DNA from 4 places in the Hydrogenophaga sp. SL48 genome. Region 2 is predicted to be linked to each of the others. Evidence: predicted binding sites of a transcription regulator. Region 2 holds the regulator's gene; each other region holds the start of a gene.
What was found. The regulator FNR, encoded in region 2, switches genes on or off when oxygen is low (the NO sensors DNR and NnrR bind a similar motif). The targets are predictions, from matches to a motif close to TTGATNNNNATCAA.

Region 1 (3,431 bases), 1.3 Mb from region 2:
GACCCGGAGACGCTGCAGGAAATGCCCCAGGGCGAGGCGGGCGAGATCATCATCCGCGGCCCTTCGGTCTTCAGCGGTTACTGGAAGCGACCCGAGGCCACCGAGGCGGCCTTCATTCAGTTCGAGGGTCAGCGCTACTTCCGCTCCGGCGACCTGGGCCGGGTGGACGAGGACGGTTATTTCTTCATCACCGACCGCCTGAAACGCATGATCAACGCCAGCGGTTTCAAGGTCTGGCCGGCCGAGGTCGAGGCGCTGATGTTCCGTCACCCGGCGATCGCCGAGGCCTGCGTGATCAGCACCAAAGACGGCTACCGCGGCGAGAGCGTGAAGGCCGTCGTGGTGCTGCGCGATGCCGCGCGTGGCCAGACGAGCGAGCAGGACATCATTCACTGGTGCCGCGAGAACATGGCGGTCTACAAGGCGCCGCGCGTGGTGCAGTTTGTCGATGCGCTACCCAAGAGCGGCAGTGGCAAGGTGATGTGGCGGTTGCTTCAAGAGAAAGAACCCTGAATAGAGACACCCCCGCCGCGCTGCGCGCGACCCCCAAGGGGGCGATGCGAGTGGCCCGGCGGAGCCGGTTCCACCGCATCCTGGGTTCAGGCATATTGCGCCGGAAGCTGTCCCCCCGCATTTTTCCACGCTTGAACGCAAAACCGCATGGTCACCCCCCTCGCATCGCTGCGCCGCCTCTGGCAACCGCGTCTGCCCCTGTTCTGGCTGGTGGTCGTGCTCAACCTGATGTCGTCGGCGATGACCTCGGCGTTGTACGTGCTGCAGCCCACCGGTGCGATGCGGCTGCTGCTGACCCTGTTCGCCCTGCTCAATACCCTGGCGGGCTGGTGGCTGCTGGCCCGCCTCTGGCGCGAGACCGCTCCATTGGAGAAGGACGAAGGGGCCTGATCAGGCGGCCGGCACGATGTGCCGGTAGGCGTGCCAGGTGGCATGCCCGATCACCGGGCCGGCGATCAGCAGCCCCAGGAACGCGGGCAGCATGGCGATCACGATGATGCCGGTGATGAGTGCGCCCCAGAACAGCATGACCCCCGGGTTCTGCAGGCAGGCGCGGATGCTGGTCAACCCCGCCGACACGGCGTCCACCTGGCGGTCCATGATCATCGGGATGGAGATCACGCTGGTGACGAAGATCAGGCTGGCGAAGACCCCGCCGACCACGCAGTAGGTGATCACGAAGCCGATGTTTTCCGGGTCGAGCAGCATGGCCAGCAGGTTGGCCTTGTCGGGCATGGTGTTGAAGCTCACCGCGAACACCACCAGGGCCGCGCGGCCCCAGAGCATTTCAAGGATCAGCAACACGCCGGCAAAGATGGCCATGGTGCCGCGCGTCGGCCGCCAGGCTTGCAGCGAGGCGCGCAGGGACGGGCGGTGGCTGTGCGTCTGCATGGCCTTGCTGGCGTCGTACAGGCCCAGGCACAGGAACGGACCCATCAGGAGAAAGCCGGCGCTGAGCGCCAGCAGGTACTCGGGCGCCGTCTGGAACAGCGCCAGCAGCGCGTGGCCCATGATGAAAAAACACAGGCCGTAGAACAGGCCGATGCGCGGGCAGCGCTTGAAATCGGCCCAGCCCAGCCGGAGCCACTGCAGGGGGTCGGTCAGTCGCAGGGTGGCGAGCTGAAGCGAGAGCACCGACGGGCCGCGCGTGGCCTCGTCGTCGGGTGCCTGCTCGGCGTTGTCTGCCGGTGCGTGCTCGTCGGCAGCTTCGGCGGCGTGTAGGGCTTCTGCCATGGGTGTCTCCGGTTGGGGAAACAATATAACCATTGACAAATATCACGCCGCCATGGTTTACCCCATGAGGGGGTGGGGTTTTTCTCGGCGCCAGGGCGATGCGGCTGGCGAGGTGTTCAGTGCAGGGCCTGGGCGGTGTGGCCGCCCGCCGCCCGCCTCGGGGCAGCATCGCCGGTGCCGGTGGGCTCACGCCGCATGTGCAGGGCCAGGGCCGCGTCGAGCGACTGGGTGTGTTTGGCGAACCAGACCGCCAGTTCCCCAGCCATTTCGCGCACCTCCGCCAGCCGGCCTGCCTGGGCCATGACCAGCCCTTCGCGCAACACGTTGAGCACCACCCGGTGCTGCAGGATGTGGTTCTCGGCGGACGCGAACCGGGTCTTTCGCATCCACGCGTCCTCGCGGCCGAAGTGCTGGACCGTGTGCTCCACCACCGCGCCCCAGGCTTTCGCCAGAGCGGCGTCGGGCGCGCTCTGGGCGAACGCGAGCAGGTCCACGAACTCGCGGTGCACCGCGTCCATGGGTTCAAAGTCCAGCAGCAAGGCATCGGACCATTCAACGGTGTTCATAGCGGTCTCCTTGGCAATGCCTGCAGCTTGACATTGCGCGCACGCGGTCGTTTTGATCCAGCGCAGAAACTGCGAAGGCGATGGAGAGGCGACCGAATGAGGCGCCGGTACACTGCCCGGCCATGACTCGACTTGCCTTTCCACCCCCTTATGTGCCCCTGAACGGGCTCGATCCAGCCCTCCGTGACGCGGGTTTTGCCCTCGTCAGCGCGAGCGATGTGCAGCGCTGGCTGCACACCGACGCCGAACAGCTGGCGGCCTTGCACGCCAGCTGGGACGACCTGCCGAGCGACGCCTACCTGATGGACGGCGGCCGCTACCGGCGCCGTCGCCACAGCTGCTTCGTGGTGGATGGCGGCGTGGTGCAGCAGGTGCCGCACCGCGCGCACTGGCAGCCGCTGGAATACAACGCCCTGCACGGCGGCATGCAGCGCTGGTTCGAGCCCATGGACCCGGCCGTGCTCGCGACGCCGCTCTGGCAGCGCCTGCTCGGCACGGTGGGGCAGGCGGTGTCGGCGCTGCGCGGAGAGCGGCCCTGGTTCGTGGAGGCGCACCCGTTCCGCATCGACACCACCGACGGCATCGGGCGGCCCACCCCCGAGGGCGCGCACCGCGACGGGGTGGACCTGGTGGCGGTGTTCATGCTCGGGCGCCATCGCATCAAGGGCGGCGAAAGCCGGGTGTTTGACGCGCACGGCCCCAGCGGCCAGCGCTTCACGCTCACCGAGCCCTGGTCGCTGCTGCTGCTGGACGATGAGCGCGTGATCCACGAGAGCACGCCGATCCAGCCGGTCTTGCCCGGCGAACTGGGCTGGCGCGACACGCTGGTGCTGACCTACCGCCGGGACGGCTTCCAGGGCGGCTGATCCTTCCGGCTGGCCTTGAACGACCGCGGTGCTGGGTTCAAGGTCTTGGCCCCTGGCGTGCGGGGCCATTTTGTTACGCCGTTTTTACGCCGTCGTTGCTTCAATCGAGGCCTTCGGATGCACCCACCCTGGGGTGGCGCCGTTCACCTCCCCGGTTCCCGCAACGTGATCGATCTCAACCAGCTTCGCCTTGATGTGGAAGCGCGCGTCGGCGTCGCGCTGTCCGACACCACGGAGCTGTTCAAGTTCGTGG
Region 2 (3,431 bases):
GCCAACGATCGTTTCAGGTCAGATGATTTTGGAGAAACGGGCGCGGTCCTGATCCACTTGAAGGTTCTTGTCAAACACCATCGCAATGGCGCGCACCAGATACCAGCCCGTGGCAGTGACCTGCACACCCGACTCGTCAATGCTCACCAGTCCCTGTTCGGCAAAGCTGGCCAAGACCTCAAGTTCTCGGGCAAAGTACTTTTTGCAATCTATGAGATGCCCCAGGTTGATGGGCTCGTACTGCAACTGGCCCTGACACATCAAGGACATGATGACCGACCTGCGCAACAGATCGTCGCGCGTGAGTGCCAAGCCGCGAACGATCGGCAACCGGCCCTGATCCAGAGCGTCGTAGTAATCCTCGATCGTCTTGGCGTTCTGGCTGTAGGTCGCACCGATGCGGCCGATGGCCGACACACCCAGGGCGATGAGATCGCAGTCGGGTTGTGTGCTGTAGCCCTGGAAATTGCGGTGCAGGCGGCCCTGCCGCTTGGCCACCGCCAAGGCATCGGTGGGCAGCGCGAAATGATCCATGCCCACATACACGTAGCCGGCCTCGCTCATGGCATCCAGCGAGGCCGAGAGCATGGACAGCTTGTCCCCGGGGCTGGGCAGTTCCGCCGCAATGATGCGGCGCTGCGGCTTGAACCGCGAAGGCAGGTGGGCGTAGGCGTAAAGCGCAATGCGGTCAGGGCGCAGCTGGTTGACCTGCGCCAGCGTGCGGGAGAACGATTCCGGCGTTTGCAGTGGCAGGCCGTAGATCAGGTCCACGTTCACCGATTCGAAGCCGATCTTGCGGGCGGTTTCCACCAGTTCAAACACCTGTTCGGCGGGCTGCACCCGGTGCACGGCTTTTTGCACCGCAGGATCGAAGTCCTGCACGCCAAAGCTCAGGCGATTGAACCCAAGGCGTGCGAGGGTCTGCAAACGCTGGCCGGTCACCGTGCGGGGATCCACCTCGATCGAATACTCCCCACCCGGCACCAGCGTGAAGTTGCGGCGGATCATCGCCATCAGGTCTTCGAGCTCGCCATCCGACAGGAAGGTGGGCGTCCCGCCACCAAGGTGCAGCTGGGACACGCTGTGGCCCTTGCCGAAGTGCTGCACCTGCAGGTCGACCTCACGCGAGAGGTAGCGCAAATATTCCTCCGCCCGCTCGTGGTGCTTGGTGATCACCTTGTTGCAGGCGCAGTAGTAACAAACCGATTCGCAAAACGGCACATGCACGTACAGGGACAGCGGCAAGGCCATCGAGCCCGCTCGCCGCTGCTCCAGGGCCTGGATGTAGTCGGCTTCGGTGAAGGCTTCCACAAACCGATCAGCCGTCGGATACGAGGTGTAGCGCGGTCCAGGGACATCGAACCGCTTGAGCAATTCGTCAGATATGGCGTGACTCACAGGCAATTCTCCAATGCAGAAGGAGAATGTGCCCCAGGCGCGTTCGAGCGCCCTTGATCAAGATCAAGGGCGCATGACAGCCAAGGGTTTCTGCTGACTGACGCCAGCGAAACGAATGGGTACATCGACATCAGCGACACCCATGCGTTAAGCTTCGGCCCAATTGCGGGATATTTATGGACATTCAAAGCATCAAAGTCGCCTGTTCCAGCTGCAATTTGCGGGAGCTGTGCTTGCCCATGGGCTTGAACCCCAACGAAATGGACAAGCTCGACAACGTCATTTCAGCCCGTCGGCGCGTCAAACGGGGCTCGGCCTTGTTCAACACCGGCGACAAGTTCACCTCCCTCTATGCCGTCCGTTCGGGTTTCTTCAAAACCTGTGTGACCACCGCCGACGGCCGGGACCAGGTCACCGGCTTCCAGATGACGGGCGAAATCATCGGCCTGGATGGCATCGTGAGCGACCGCCACTCGTGTGACGCCATCGCCCTGGAGGACGCCGAGGTCTGCATCATGCCGTTCGATCAGGTTGAAGAGCTTTCTCGGGAGTTCACCACCCTGCAGCACCATGTGCACAAGATCATGAGCCGCGAAATCGTGCGAGACCACAGCGTGATGCTGCTGCTGGGCAGCATGCGCGCCGAGGAACGCCTGGCGGCGTTCCTGCTCAACCTGGTGCAGCGCCTGCATGCCCGAGGCTTCTCGCAATCCGAGCTGGTGCTGCGCATGACGCGCGAAGAGATCGGCAGCTACCTGGGCATGAAGCTGGAAACGGTCAGCCGCACGTTCTCGAAGTTTGTCGAGGAAGGCATCATTGAAGTCAAGCAACGCTACGTGCACATCAAGGACACCGAAGCACTCAAGCTGATCGTGAATCCACAGACCTGCCGCTGATTTCAGCGTTCAAAAGAAAACCCCGCCGGACCGCTCCGGCGGGGTTTTCTTTTGGGCTTTTCGCCGTCAGCGACAGGAGCGGTTTTGTGCACAGCTTTCAGGCCGCGCGGCCTCGGGCACCGGGCATCGGTTGACCTCGAAGGGTGACATCGACAACAGGGTGGTCAGCGCGCTGGAGGCCATGGTGATTCCCCAGAACACAAAGAAGGCCAAGGTGTAGATGGCCTGCCGGGACAGCCCCAGCGGGTTGCCAAACCAATGCAAGTCACCGGGGTCCACCATCGCAAACACGATCATTTCCAGAACCGCTGCCACCAGAAAGGCTGGCCAGGCAATCCACATCCAGCGCTGTGACCACATGCTCTTGTCTCCTCGTAGGGGGTGAAAGTCAGTTCAAGAAGTCTTTGAGGTCGGCGGCTCGGCCTGCCCCTGTTATTTGGCCGCAGGCTCCGGCAGCGGTGAGGCCGCGTGGTTGCGCGCCTGCTGCGCGGGCTGCAAGGTTTCCAGCGCTTTGGCTTTGGCTTGTCCGTCCAGGGCATGAGCGGCTTTCAGGTCTCGCTCGAAATCGGCCTTGTTGAGCACAGGATCAGCGCCCTTGACGGCGATGATGGCCGTGGCAATGGCTGCAACCACCACCACGAGTGGTCCGCCCACCACCAGCCACATGTGAGGCACTTTCCACCAGGGGATGGGCAGCGAAGACTGGGCGGGAGCGGCGTTGTTGGGATTCATGTGGGTGTCGGAGTGGAAAGGTGGGTGTCACTTTACCGGGGGATCAGGAACGCGGCTTTTTCTTTCACCTGAGACACCTCATCCCCTGTCGAACGGACATCGAATTGGATGGGATGAGAACCGGTGGATGCCGCCCCCGGAGGCACCTGCACCCGAATGACGGCAGAACGCACTTCGGTGGGCAGCACCTCCACTTCGCTCTCGGAAGCGATGGTGATGCCAGGCAGACCGGTGACACCAATCACATAGCGCTGCGTGGACTCGGTGGCGTTCATGACCTGCAACCTGAACACGTTCTCGATGCGCCCTTGTTCCACCATGCGGGCCAGCGTGCCCCGGTCACGGATCACATCCACCTTGAGCGGGGTGCGCAGGTACAGACTCACCATCACGGCGGTCGTGATG
Region 3 (3,431 bases), 840 kb from region 2:
CCCACCATGGCCTGGATCAGGTGCGAGCCGATGTTGCTCGTCATCACGATCACGGTGTTCTTGAAGTCCACGGTGCGGCCCTGGCCGTCGGTCAGGCGGCCGTCGTCCAGCACCTGCAGCAGCACGTTGAACACGTCCGGGTGGGCCTTCTCCACCTCATCGAGCAGCAGCACGCTGTAGGGCTTGCGTCGCACGGCTTCTGTCAGGTAGCCGCCCTCCTCGTATCCCACGTAACCGGGGGGTGCACCGATCAGGCGGGCCACGGAGTGTTTCTCCATGAACTCGCTCATGTCGATGCGGATCAGGTGCTCCTCGCTGTCGAACAGGAAGCCCGCGAGGGCTTTGCACAGCTCGGTCTTGCCCACGCCGGTGGGGCCGAGGAACAGGAAGGAACCGGTCGGGCGGTTCGGGTCCGACAGGCCCGAACGCGAGCGGCGGATGGCGTTGGCCACCGCACTGATCGCCTCGTCCTGCCCCACCACGCGGGTGTGCAGCTTGTCTTCCATCACCAGCAGCTTGTCGCGCTCGCCCTGCATCAGCTTGGCCACCGGGATGCCGGTGGCGCGTGCCACCACTTCGGCAATCTCTTCGGCGCCGACCTGGGTGCGCAGCAGCTGCGGGCCCACACCCGCACCGCCCTTGGCCTTGCCGGACTCTTTTTCCTGGGCTTCCTTGAGCTGCTTTTCCAGATCGGGCAGCTTGCCGTACTGCAGCTCGGCCACCTTGGCGAGATCGCCCTTGCGGGTCAGGCTTTCGATCTGCTGGCGCAGCTTGTCGATCTCTTCACGCACCTGGGCGCTGCCCTGGGCTGTGGCCTTTTCGGACTTCCAGATCTCGTCGAGATCGGCGATCTCTTTCTGCAGCCGCGTGATCTCGTCTTCGATCAGGGTCAGCCGCTTCTGCGAGGCTTCGTCTTTTTCTTTCTTGACGGCTTCGCGCTCGATCTGCAGCTGGATCAGCCGGCGGTCGAGCTTGTCCATCACCTCGGGCTTGGAGTCGAGTTCGATCTTGATCTTGGCCGCGGCCTCGTCGATCAGGTCGATCGCCTTGTCGGGCAGGAAGCGGTCGGTGATGTAGCGGTGGCTCAGCTCGGCTGCGGCCACGATGGCCGGGTCGGTGATGTCCACGCCGTGGTGCACCTGGTAGCGCTCCTTCAGGCCGCGCAGGATGGCGATGGTCGCCTCCACCGTCGGCTCGCCGACCAGGATTTTCTGGAAGCGGCGCTCCAGCGCGGCGTCTTTCTCGATGTACTTGCGGTACTCGTCCAGCGTGGTCGCGCCCACGCAGTGCAGCTCGCCGCGCGCGAGCGCCGGCTTGAGCATGTTGCCCGCGTCCATCGCGCCTTCGGCCTTGCCCGCGCCCACCATGGTGTGCAACTCGTCGATGAAGACGATGGTCTGGCCTTCGTCCTTGGCCAGTTCGTTCAGCACGGTTTTCAGGCGCTCTTCAAATTCGCCTCGGAACTTGGCGCCCGCCAGCAGCGCGGCCATGTCCAGGCTCAGCACCCGCTTGCCCTTGAGCGAATCCGGCACCTCGCCGGCCACGATGCGCTGCGCCAGGCCTTCAACAATGGCGGTTTTGCCCACGCCGGGTTCGCCGATCAGCACCGGGTTGTTCTTGGTGCGGCGCTGCAGCACCTGGATGGCACGTCTGATTTCATCGTCGCGACCGATCACCGGGTCCAGCTTGCCCAGGCGGGCGCGCTCGGTCAGGTCCATGGTGTATTTCTTCAGCGCCTCGCGCTGTCCCTCGGCCTCGGGGCTGTCCATCTTCTGGCCCCCGCGCACGGCCGTGATCGCGGTTTCCAGGCTCTTGCGGGTCAGGCCGTTTTCGTTGGCCATGCGGCCGAGTTCACCCTTCTGGTCGGCCACCGCCAGCAGGAACAGCTCGCTGGCGATGAACTCGTCACCGCGCTTGATAGCTTCCTTTTCGGTCGCCTGCAGCATCTTGGCCAGATCGGGACCGACCTGCACCTGATCCTGCCCCTGCACCTCGGGCAGGCGCTTGACAGCCGCCTCGGCCGCCTTGGCCAGGCCTTGCACGTTCACGCCGGCGCGCTGCAGCAGCGACTGCGGCCCGTCGGTCTGGCGCAGCATGGCCAGCAACACGTGGGCCGGGTCGATGTAGGCGTGGTCGGCGCCCAGCGCGAGCGTCTGGGCTTCGCCCAAGGCTTCTTGAAATTTGGTGGTGAGTTTGTCGAGTCGCATGAAAAGGCACTCCGCAAAAAGTTGATTGGAGTGCATCTGGCGCTGAACGCGCGGTTTTCAAGGCGCTTTGACGTGGCGTTTGACCTGCGTCAACCGCAGGTGCGGACTCCGCCCTGCGCCTGCCACCGCGCAAGACCCCTTTTACGTGGGCGCCCGCCAGTAGGCGTAGGTCCAGGCGGTGAGCATGCCGGCCCGCCGGTACAGGGCGAGTGCCGGCGCGTTGGCGCCATCGACCTGCAGGAAGGCTCGGGCAATGCCCCGGCGCTGTGCGTCCAGCGCCATCGCGCGGATCAACCGACCCGCCAGCCCACGCCCGCGCTGGCTGGAGGCGGTGCGCAGCCCATGCATGCTCAGCCAGCCGTCGGCGAAACAGGCGGCGCCGCAGGCCAGGGTCTGCCCGCCTTCACGCAGGCTGGCGTACAGCGTGCCCTCGGCACGCGACAGGGCGCGCGAGCGGCTGGCACCGTCCACAGGGTCCAGCCCTTCCCCCAGAAACATCGCCATCCAGGCCGCGTCGGGGCGCTGGTCCAGCGACACGCCCTCGGTGTCACCGGCCAGGTTCAGCAGACCGTCCACCGTGCCGGTCTGGGTCAGCGTCGGCTGCTTGCGCTGGAAATCCCGCGCCGCCAGCGCCGGCCACCAGGGATCGAACGAGGGCAGGTCCGGCAGGCGAAACACCGGTCGCAGACCAGCGCTCCGGTAGCGCTGCGCAATTTCGTCGATCAAGGCGGGATCGTGGAACCCATGGTGCAACGGCACCGCGCTGTGGGCACGGCCGACCGTGCCGTGGTCCATGGGCAGCAGCCAACCGTCGATGGCTTCGATCCGCTCAGGCGCCACCGCCGTCAGCGTGGCGCGCTCGATGGAGGCGATGTCGGCGGGGCTCAAGGTCTTGACCGTCATCGGCAAAGCCTCAGACGTTCTGGCTTTGGATGCCCCATTTGGCGAGCGCCGCATCGTCACTGACGCGTGCGTCCACCCAGCGAGCGCCGTCCTGCGTCTGCTCCTTCTTCCAGAATGGCGCCTGGGTCTTGAGGTAGTCCATCAGGAACTCGCAGGCCTGGAAACTTTCGCCCCGGTGCGCCGAGGTCACGGCGACCAGCACGATCTGGTCCAGCGGCTGCAACAAGCCCACGCGGTGGATCACCCGCGCGCCGAAGATGTCGAAGCGTTTGAAGGCCTCGTCGATCATGGCTTCGATGCTCTTCTCCGTCATGCCCGGGT
Region 4 (3,431 bases), 2.2 Mb from region 2:
CGTTGGTCACGGCCTCGCGGAAGGCGTCGCTGCCCGAACGACTGGGCAGGCCGACGTTGACCATGTTGGTACCCACGGCGTTTTCGCCGTTGAAGGGGTAGAGGCCTTTTTCGAAGATGGAGCACATCAGCACGCGCTCATCGCCGCGGAAGATGTCTTCGCTGCCGTTGCCGTGGTGCACGTCGAAGTCGATCAGCGCCACGCGCTCCAGGCCGTGCACATTGAGCGCGTGGCGCATGCCCACGGCGACGTTGTTGAAGAAACAGAAACCCATGGCGGCCGAGCGTTCGGCGTGGTGGCCGGGTGGACGCACGCAGCAGAAGGCGGTGGGCGCGTCGCCCGCGAGCACCAGATCGGTCGCCTGCACCGCCGCGCCCGCCGCGCGCAGGGCGGCGGTCAGCGTGTGGGGGCACATGTTGGTGTCGGGGTCGACCGCGTGCAGGCCTTCGGCCGGCGAGGCCTCGAAGATCTCGCTCACGTAGAGCGAGGCGTGGGCGCGGCTGAGCTGCTCCTTGGTGGCCAGCGGCGCGTCGTAGGGGACCATGTAGTCCAGCAGCCCCTTGACCAGCAGGTGGTCGTTGATGGCGCCCAGACGCTCGGGACATTCCGGGTGGTGCGCGCCCATGTCGTGGCGGGCACAGTCGGCGTGGGTGATGTAGGCGGACAGCATGTGGTTGTGGTCTCCTCGGGCGGTGATGACCGGCCGGGTGTCTGCGCACCCATGCCGATTGACTTTCATCAATCTAGACCCGAATGCTGACGCACGCCTTGATGCAGAGCAACAAGGCCCTGCCGAAGAGAGGGCACCGGAGCGCGTGCCTCCCATCAGGATGCGGTGGAACCGGCTCTGCCGGGCCACTCGCATCGCCCCCTGGGGGTGACGCGAAGCGGCGCGGGGGGGTCTACCTGAGCCCCGTCAGGGACCCAGCCACCAGGCGCTTGAACGGCGTGAAGCGTTCGCCCGCCTGCACCAGCACCTGGCGCAGCACGCGCGCCGGGCCTTGTTCGTTGGTGTAGAGCGTGGCCAGGGCGTGCGTGGCGAGGTAGAGGCCGCGGCTGGCGCCCTGGTGGGTCCGCTGGTAACGCGCCAGCAAAGCAGGCGAAGCGATGTCCTGGCCCCGCTGCTGGGCCTGGATCAGCGCCCCGGACAGGGCCTCGATGCTGCGCAGGCCGAGGTTGAAGCCGTGCGCGGTGACCGGGTGCATGCCCACGGCGGCGTCGCCGACCACCGCGAAACGCTGCGCGACCAGGCGGCGGGCCCAGACGCCCACCAGCGGGTAGGCGTGGCGCGTGCTGGCCAGGGCCATGGGGCCGAGCTGACTGCCGAAGCGCTGCGTCATCTCGCGGTTGAAGGCGTCTTCGGGCAGGTCCATCAGCGGCTGCAGGGCCTGGCTGGGCAGGGTCAGCACGACCGACGAGCGCGGCAGGCCGGTCAGCGGGCAGGGGTTCATGGGCAGCAGGGCCAGCGTCTGGCCATGGTCGAACCACTCCCAGGCGGTCTCGTGGTGGGGCAACGCGTGCGTCATGTTGCAGACCAGCATGGTGCGGCCGTGGTCGTGCATGTCGGCGGCGATGCCCATGGCCCGGCGGGTGCTGGAGTGGCGGCTGTCGGCGGCGACCACCAGCGCGGAGGTCAGCGTTTCACCGCTGGACAGGGTGAGCTGCGCTGAGTGAGCGTCGGTCTGGATGTGGGTCACCTGCTCGCCGCAGCGCAATGTCGGTTGGCCCGGACCTTCGGCCATCGCGGCCTCGAACGCGGCGCGCCGGATGTGGTGGTTGGCCACCAGAAAGCCGAGCTCGGGTTGGTGGCTGAGCGCGTGGCTGATGGTCATGCGCGACTGCCGCGTGCCCACGCCACCGTCGATCACCAGCGCGTCCTTCAGCGGCGCGATGTTCGCGTCGCCCAGCAGGGGCCAGAGGTCGAGGGAGCGCAGCAGGGCCGCGCTGTGCTGGGTGAGGGCGATTTCGCGGCCGTCGAAAGCGGGGTGCTGCAGGGCGTCGAGAGATTGTTGTTCGATCAGGCAGATCCGCAGACCGCTCTCGCGCAGCGCACGAGCGAGGCACAGGCCCGCCGGGCCGGCGCCCACGATGATGAGGTGAAAGTCCATGGCGCGGCAGCTTACGCGCGGGTCCTCTGTCGGGGCTTGACTCAGGTCAAGCGGGCCACGCCCGCCAGGCGCCCACAAAAAAGCCCCGGACGGGCCGGGGCTTTGAGAGATGCGGAAAGGATCAGCCGCGTTTCTGCATCGGGCCTTCACAGCCCGGCTCGCCACCCTGGCCGCGCATGCCGTGGTGACCGCCGTGGCCACCTTGGCCACCCATGCGGTGCTCACCCTTCATGCCGGCGCGGTGGAAGCCGCTGTGGCCCTGGGTGTCGAACACCTTCTGCTGCTCGGGCGTGAGCGCGGCGTAGAAGGTCTTGACGGCGTCGACCCGCTTGCTCATCTGGGCGTCGCGCTCGGCCTTGTGGGCCTGCATCTTGTCCAGGCGTTGCGGCGTGGTCAGCTTGGACCAGTCTTCGCCGGCGGTCTTGCCCATGCGCGGTGTGTGCGCCGTGCCGGCCACGTAGGCGTTCCAGGCGGGTTCCTGGGCTGCGGTGATCTTCAGCGTGGTTTTGAGTTGCGCCTGGTGCTCGGCGTGGCGCTTTTGCATCTGCTCCATGCGTTGTGCCAACTTGCCGGCCATGTCGCCCTGGCCTTTGCCGGCTTCGGTGCCGCGCTGGGCCATGTGCTGGGCGTGCATGTCGGCCGACATGCCCTGGTGGTTGCCCGGACCGCCGGCGTTCTGGGCGATGGCGGTGGCCGAGAGGCCGACGAAGGCGGCCGCGAGCGAGGCGGCGATGAGGGTGCGTTTGGTGAACAGTTTCATGGGTCACTCCTGAAAGGTGGGAAAAGCCGTTCCAGGGATCTCAGCGGGAGGCTGTCTCTGGAATGGCTCCAGTGTGGAAGTGCCGTGTAAGCGCTTTGCGGCCTTGTGCTGCGGGTTTGTAAAGATATGTTCCGTTTTTCAGCAACCCGCAGTGGCGACGTGCGGCGGGCCGCGATCCGGCGCAGGGCCGCCCCAAGCCGGATGGAGAGCAAGCCACCCAGGTTATGGAGCGGCGAGATCGTCCAGGATGGGGCAGTCGGGGCGGTCGTCGCCGGGGCAGTGGCAGACCAGTTCGCCCAGGGTGCGCTGCATGGCCTGCAGCGCGGCGATGCGCTGGCCCAGCTCGTCAAGGTGCTTCTGGGCGATGCGCTGCACGCTGGCGCTGCTGCGGCGCCGGTTGTGCCACAGGCCCACGAGCTCGGTGATCGCGTCCAGCCCGAAGCCCATGTCGCGCGCGCGGCGGATGAAGCGCAGGCTGTGCACGTCGGCCAGGCTGTACTGGCGGTAGTTGCTGTCGGTGCGCGCCACCTCGCCCAGCAGGCCCAGCGATTCGTAGTGGCGCA

Region 1: the regulator FNR is predicted to act here: its motif matches at 1,779-1,792, upstream of IM738_RS12430 (DUF2189 domain-containing protein).
Region 3: the regulator FNR is predicted to act here: its motif matches at 2,287-2,300, upstream of clpB (ATP-dependent chaperone ClpB).
Region 4: the regulator FNR is predicted to act here: its motif matches at 2,145-2,158, upstream of ubiM (5-demethoxyubiquinol-8 5-hydroxylase UbiM).

The regions. Positions count from the first base shown of each region.
Region 1 is NZ_CP063400.1:2,626,504-2,629,934, reverse strand. Features, by position in the region: gene IM738_RS12440 (long-chain fatty acid--CoA ligase) at 1-513, shown strand, start outside; gene IM738_RS12435 (hypothetical protein) at 661-903, shown strand; gene IM738_RS12430 (DUF2189 domain-containing protein) at 904-1,746, opposite strand; gene IM738_RS12425 (bacteriohemerythrin) at 1,863-2,312, opposite strand; gene IM738_RS12420 (2OG-Fe dioxygenase family protein) at 2,435-3,178, shown strand; gene IM738_RS12415 (PTS sugar transporter subunit IIA) at 3,296-3,431, shown strand, end outside.
Region 2 is NZ_CP063400.1:1,307,252-1,310,682, reverse strand. Features, by position in the region: gene hemN (oxygen-independent coproporphyrinogen III oxidase) at 19-1,398, opposite strand; gene fnr (fumarate/nitrate reduction transcriptional regulator Fnr) at 1,575-2,294, shown strand; gene IM738_RS06275 (hypothetical protein) at 2,361-2,654, opposite strand; gene IM738_RS06270 (nitrogen fixation protein FixH) at 2,727-3,026, opposite strand; gene ccoG (cytochrome c oxidase accessory protein CcoG) at 3,059-3,431, opposite strand, start outside.
Region 3 is NZ_CP063400.1:2,145,378-2,148,808, forward strand. Features, by position in the region: gene clpB (ATP-dependent chaperone ClpB) at 1-2,207, opposite strand, end outside; gene IM738_RS10215 (GNAT family N-acetyltransferase) at 2,349-3,110, opposite strand; gene IM738_RS10220 (molybdenum cofactor biosynthesis protein MoaE) at 3,121-3,431, opposite strand, start outside.
Region 4 is NZ_CP063400.1:4,535,865-4,539,295, forward strand. Features, by position in the region: gene IM738_RS21455 (histone deacetylase family protein) at 1-670, opposite strand, end outside; gene ubiM (5-demethoxyubiquinol-8 5-hydroxylase UbiM) at 903-2,108, opposite strand; gene IM738_RS21465 (Spy/CpxP family protein refolding chaperone) at 2,230-2,868, opposite strand; gene cueR (Cu(I)-responsive transcriptional regulator) at 3,091-3,431, opposite strand, start outside.